Regions from separate parts of the Streptococcus lingualis genome, predicted to be linked through region 2. Evidence: predicted binding sites of a transcription regulator. Region 2 holds the regulator's gene; the other holds the start of a gene.
What was found. The regulator Rex, encoded in region 2, represses fermentation and respiration genes when NADH is low (regulators of the CRP and FNR family bind a similar motif). The targets are predictions, from matches to a motif close to TTGTGAANTANTTCACAA.

Region 1 (3,425 bases), 510 kb from region 2:
CCTAAAGCTTGACCAAAGATCGTGCCTAAATCCTTAAAGGCAGCTCCTAGATGGTTACTTGCAAAGTCGATTTTGCTGATATCAACAACATGGATGAGAATTCCAAGAACCGTCGTCACTAAGATGGAAAGGATAATCCCTCCCTTAATCCCCTTGACAACAAAGAAAATGGTAATCGCAAGACCAACAAGGGCCAAGAGGACGGCTGGATTGTTAAAATCAACCAAACCAGGAACAGCAGATGCATTGGCTGAGATCGTTGCATTCGCCTTATCTGCTCCTTCTCCGACCACTGTGTAGGTATGAGGGTCAATCGTAAATTTCAAAAATCCTGCATTCTTAATTCCAACATAGGCCAAGAAAATCCCAATCCCCGCTGAAATAGCAGAACGTAGGGCTGTCGGAATCGATTCGATGATCATCTTCCTAACATTTGTCAATGTGATGATCAATGAAATCACACCACAAATGAAGACCATTCCTAAAGCTTCCTGCCAGGAGTAGCCCATACCAAATACAACGGTAAAGGTAAAGAAGGCATTCAAGCCCATTCCTGGTGCTTGTGCATACGGTAAATTGGCATAAAAAGCCATCATCAAGGTTCCGACAACAGATCCAATAATCGTTGCAAGGAAGACCCCTTGAGCTGGCATCCCTGTTTGTGACAACATTTGCGGGTTTACGAAGAGGATATAACTCATCGCAAAAAAGGTTGTCAAACCAGCAAGAACCTCTGTTCGAACAGTGGTTCCATGTTCTGAAAGTTTAAAAAACTTATCCATTTCAGAATAAACTCCTTTTTCATCATTCTCGCTCCCAATCAATTTGCGAACGTTATTTCTATTTTACCAAAAGATCTTTCGCCTTTCAAGAAATCCCGCTTCTCTTCTCGATTTTTGAGCGCTTTTCCGATTTTTCTGATATAATGGTCTCATTCTTCTCGAAAGGAACTGAAATATGCATAAAAAGATGATCGCTCTAGATCTAGACGGCACTCTCTTAAATTCCGAAAGCAAATTGAGCGACTTTACCATTGATACGATAAAAAAAATTAGTGCTCTTGGCCATAAAGTCATTATTACAACAGGCCGCCCCTACCGTATGGCACATACCTATTACAAACAACTAGTGCTAGATACTCCGATGATCAATTTTAACGGCTCCCTTACGCATCTACCTGAGAAAAAATGGGCAGATGAACAATGTTTGACTTTAGATAAAAAATACCTGTTAGATATGGTCGCTAACCGAGACACTATCCAAGCGGACTTTATAGCAGGCGAATACCGCAATAAATTCTTTATTACCGATCCAAATGAGCACGTTGCAGATCCTAAATTATTCGGGATTGAATCTTTCCAACCAGAAAATCAATTCAACCCCGAACGGGTAACGAGCGACCCAAACTGTATCCTCTTTCAAACGAAAGCGGAAGACAAATATGCTCTGGCAGATGAAATGAATCGGCATTATAACTACAATCTGTCTATCAATACTTGGGGTGGTCCCTTAAATATTCTGGAATGCAATCCAAAAAATGTGACCAAAGCTTCTGCTCTGACCTACCTTCTAGATAAACTCAATATGGATCAGAAGGATTTGATTGCCTTTGGAGACGAGCACAACGATACCGACATGCTAGCTCTCGCTGGTCATGGATACGCCATGAAAAACGCGAGCTCTGTCCTACTTCCTTACGCGGATTCCGTCACAGATTTTACCAATAATGAGGACGGTGTCGCGCGCCAACTAATTCAATTATTCTTATAATAGGAACAGACATGAGCTATCCCTCATGTCTGTTTCTATCCTAAATACTTAATCGGTTAATCAATACCCTCCTATTTTTACATTTTTTTCATTGCCTTGCCATCTAGTTTGTGATATTATTAACATAGTTATTAAAGAAGCGCTTTCAAAAATGCTAAATCGCTTCTCGTTCACTTAAGGAGGAACAAAATGAAAGCTGTTGTTGTAAATCCAGAAGGTACTGGTGTTGAAATCGTTGCAAACAAAGACATGCGTCCACTTGAAACAGGGGAAGCTCTTGTTCAAATCGAATACTGTGGTGTCTGCCACACTGACTTGCACGTTGCTCACGGAGACTTTGGTAAAGTTCCAGGACGTGTTCTTGGACACGAAGGAATCGGTATTGTTAAAGAAGTTGCTCCAGATGTCAAGAGCCTAAAAGTTGGGGATCGTGTCAGTGTCGCATGGTTCTTCGAAGGATGTGGAACTTGTGAATACTGTACAACTGGTCGTGAAACTCTTTGCCGTACTGTAAAAAATGCTGGTTACTCTGTTGATGGAGGGATGGCTGAACAATGTATCGTTACTGCAGATTACGCAGTGAAAGTACCTGAAGGATTAGATCCAGCCCAAGCTTCTTCTATTACCTGTGCAGGTGTTACAACTTACAAAGCCATCAAAGAAGCCAAAGCTGAACCAGGACAATGGATCGTTATCTATGGAGCTGGTGGACTAGGAAACTTGGCTGTTCAATATGCTAAGAAAGTCTTCAACGCACATGTCATCGCTGTCGATATCAACAATGATAAACTGGAATTAGCGAAAGAAGTTGGTGCAGACTTTGTCATCAACGGTCGCGAAGTTGATGATGTCCCAGGATTGATCAAAGAAAAAACAAATGGTGGAGCTCACTCTGCTGTCGTAACAGCTGTTTCTAAAGTAGCTTTCAACCAAGCAGTAGATTCTGTTCGTGCAGGTGGCCGCGTGGTCGCAGTTGGTCTTCCTTCTGAAATGATGGACCTCAGCATTGTGAAAACTGTATTAGATGGTATCCAAGTCATTGGTTCTCTTGTAGGAACTCGTAAAGACTTGGAAGAAGCTTTCCAATTTGGAGCAGAAGGCTTGGTAGTCCCTATCGTTCAAAAACGTCCAGTAGAAGATGCTGTCAAAGTCTTTGACGAAATGGAAGCTGGAACCATTCAAGGACGTATGGTACTTGACTTTACAAACTAAACAACTGAACCTACAGGACTAGCCCAACTGGGCTAGTCTTTTTTAGTGCTCCCAATCACTCTATTTTACAATTTATTATATATTTATTTTTATTTTCGAGAATATCGTTTGATTGTCGGAATCTTTTCATTGAGAACAAAATCCTATAAAACATATCTATTATTGTTTTTTTAAGCATCAACAAGTAATAAACAAAATGCATTCAAGAGCATTCTTTTTCTATCTAACGATAATTTAATATAATAAATCAATATTTTTACATCGAGATTTTGATAGAAAAATTGACTTAAGTGTGGAAACGATTTATAATAAAGTAGCTTAAAGTTTTCTTAAACTGAAAGTCAAACAAATTTTATAAGGAGGAATGTCAATAATGAGTATTGGTATCATTATTGCTAGCCACGGTGAATTTGCAGCTGGAATCCACCAATCCGGCTCGATGA
Region 2 (3,425 bases):
AGAAAGTAATAATACCGTTATAAAAGGCTACTGCTTGAAACACCAAGCAGATGGCAAACACATCATTACGACCGCTTTGGAACACCATGCGGTTCTTGAACCCATCGAATATCTTGTAGAACGTTTCGGATTTGAAGTTACGATCGTCCAACCAAGAGATGGACGCATTCAGGCTAGTGATATCAAGGCTGCACTTAGACCGGATACCATTCTTGTCTCTACCATGTTTGCCAATAACGAGACAGGCGATCTTCTTCCGATTAAAGAAATCGGAGAACTCTTAAAAGATCATCCAGCTGCCTTTCACGTTGATGCTGTCCAAGCAATTGGGAAAGTCCCGGTCTATCCCGAAGAGTTAGGGATTGATTTTCTCAGTGCTTCTGCCCACAAATTCCATGGCCCCAAGGGAGTCGGTTTCCTTTATGCAGCCGTCCCAGATTTTGATAATCTCATCCATGGTGGTGATCAGGAAAGTAAGATGAGAGCCAGCACGGAAAATCTCATTTCTATTGTCGGGATGGCAACTGCGCTTCAGCAAGCTACACTACATCAAGTAGAAAATTTCAACCAGGTTCAAAAACTCGGCCAAGAACTAGTCAATGGTTTAGCAGCCTACGACTACTACGTAAATGCGAATGACGATCATCTTCCATTTGTTTGGAACCTTGGCTTTCCGGGTGTCCAAAATGATGTATTATTGATGCGACTCGATCTTGCTGGAATTTCTGTCTCTACAGGTTCTGCTTGTACCGCCGGTACAGTTCAACCCAGCCATGTCCTTGAGGCGCTCTATGGAAAAGATAGCTCACGCCTAAAAGAATCCCTTCGAATTAGTTTTTCAGAACTCAATACCGTAGAGGAGGTTCAAGACTTCCTCGCAAAACTTAAAGAAATTTTATCATAGGAGAACAATATGGCTTTTGAAACAAGTGTTTCATTGAAAGACTGCAAATATACCTATAGTCTACACCCAAATGTTAAAAAATATACCTTACGTGACAATACATTCGCTGTTACCAAAGTTGGAAATTACGAGTTAAATCGTTTGCTCGAAGCCGTTCCAAATAGCGGCGAAGGCTTCCTACTTAAAATTATTTTCAATAAAGATTTGACAGGTTTTAAGATCAATATTACAGACAAGTCTGGACTTCGCCTGGTTAATATCTTTAAAAATCCAGAAAATGACATTATCCAACAAAAATTCTATTTCTTAATGGATAGTCTTGTCGAAAGAGAAATTTTCAACAAAACAGAGGCCTAATATGGTAACCCTAACTTATATCGACGCTTACCAAGTAGAACGAACGACTACTTATACTGACCTTGCGGCTTGTATCCTAGCATTTTCAGGCTGTGTAACCTTGCCTGACTCTTACTCAATTGTATCGATTGAATACAAGGGGGAAAAGCTACCCTATACAGGACGAGTCGATGGACTCTATGCTTTTTTGAAAAAGGTAGAACAAGCTGAAAACTAAGCTGATGCTGATGGAACTCTCCCATCGTCATCAGCTTTTTCTTTAGACAAAAATATTTTTGAAAAACCACTCTAGATAGTTGATTTTTTCACAATCTTCCTATACAATAAGAGGGAAAGGTTGTGATATTGTGAAACATGATAAAAATACTCCAATTCCACGCGCAACAGCAAAACGCTTATCGCTCTACTACCGCATTTTTAAACGCTTTAACTCTGAAAAAATAGAGCGCGCCAATTCCAAGCAAATTGCTGATGCAATTGGGATTGACTCTGCTACTGTTCGACGAGATTTCTCATATTTTGGTGAATTAGGAAGACGTGGATTTGGTTATGACGTAAAAAAACTGATGAACTTCTTTGCAGATCTTTTAAATGACAATGCCATTACCAATGTCGCTATTGTGGGGATCGGAAATATGGGAAGTGCGCTTCTCAACTATCGCTTCCATGAACGCAATAAGATGAAAATTGTCATGGCATTTGATCTAGACGATCATGAGCTGATCAATACCAAAAGTAAGGACGGAATTCCCATTTACGGTATTTCCACCATCAAAGAAAAGCTCAAACAAGAAGGCATTCAAACAGCCATCCTTACTGTTCCTAGCGTCAAGGCTCAAGAAGTTGCTAGTCTTTTGGTAGACGCTGGTGTCAAGGGAATTCTCAGCTTCTCACCAGTACATCTAACAGTCCCTAAAGATGTCGTCGTTCAATATGTCGATCTCACCAGTGAATTGCAAACACTCCTTTATTTCATGCGAAAAAACGAAGAATAAAGACTTATACATTAACAAGAAAAGAGGCTGGGACAAAAGTCCTAGCCTCTCAATTATTTTTGGATTGTCGAGCAAGACGCAGTGATTGAGTGGGCTCTACTACGCTGATTTTAACAGCTTTTACAGCCCTACTCAACTGTGCGGAGGTGGGACGACGAAATCGAATTCTAACGAATTAACGATTTCTGTCCCACTCTCTTTTTTATGCCAAATAATCGGTTTCTTCACGGTAACTATAATAGTTTTCTTCAGATACAATCAAGTGATCCAATAGGGTTAAACCCATCACTTCACAGGCCTCTAAAACTCGTTGCGTTACTTCATCATCATTTTTACTGGGAAATACGGCACCAGATGGATGATTGTGCGCCAAGATGATAGAGGTTGCCATGTGCTTCAGTGCATAATGCAGGATTTCACGTGGCTCCGCAATACTTCGATTCACGGTTCCAATAAAAATGGTCTGCTGATGAATAATTTCATTCTGCGTATTTAAATAGAGGGCAACCAGGTGCTCCTGTTTCTTATGGCCGATTTCCTGTTGAATTTTATGGGCCAATTTCTGGCTGCTCATGATCTGTTCAGAACTCATCAATTCGTCTTTATGAATCCTTCGTCCAAACTCAATCACAGCCTGAAGTTCGATGGCCTTCACCCGGCCAATACCTGAGATTTCCTGTAGCTCCTCTAGGGTTAATTGACTTAACTCCTTTAAACTATTAACCGAACTCAAAAGACCTTGTGCAATCTCATAAACGCTTTTTTTCTTATTGCCTGTCCGTAAGAGAATGGATAGCAATTCTTGATGACTTAGCTTATCTACCCCTTCAGAAACCAAACGTTCTCTAGGAAGCAAAGATGGTTCAATAAATGATATGTCGTACATAATTTCCTCCTCACTTATTAATTCGTAATAAATAGAGAAAACGACGACCTTGCATTATTTACAGGCAATTTCTTCCTTCAAATCATCTAACACTAAGACTTCATCTTTATTAAAGCGGATCTGGTAACCTGTTTGAACTTGTTCAAGCTCTTTTAAAAACTGTTGAATTTCACAGCGAATCAAGTACTCCTGGCTCTGAGGAATGGCCTCTAAAGCTTGGTAGACCTGCTCTACTTCATAGATTCCTTTCGTAATTAAACCATTTCGTGGAAAATCGTTTACT

Region 1: a site for Rex is predicted at 1,879-1,896, ahead of adhP (alcohol dehydrogenase AdhP). Genes of this name have one in related genera too.

What each region holds. Positions count from the first base shown of each region.
Region 1 is NZ_CP139419.1:1,770,225-1,773,649, forward strand. Features, by position in the region: gene SM123_RS08560 (NCS2 family permease) at 1-782, opposite strand, end outside; gene SM123_RS08565 (Cof-type HAD-IIB family hydrolase) at 958-1,770, shown strand; gene adhP (alcohol dehydrogenase AdhP) at 1,960-2,982, shown strand; gene SM123_RS08575 (PTS sugar transporter subunit IIB) at 3,356-3,425, shown strand, end outside.
Region 2 is NZ_CP139419.1:1,259,645-1,263,069, forward strand. Features, by position in the region: gene SM123_RS05935 (cysteine desulfurase family protein) at 1-904, shown strand, start outside; gene SM123_RS05940 (DUF1831 domain-containing protein) at 914-1,261, shown strand; gene SM123_RS05945 (DUF4649 family protein) at 1,263-1,478, shown strand; gene SM123_RS05950 (redox-sensing transcriptional repressor Rex) at 1,609-2,256, shown strand; gene radC (RadC family protein) at 2,459-3,142, opposite strand; gene SM123_RS05960 (hypothetical protein) at 3,197-3,425, opposite strand, start outside.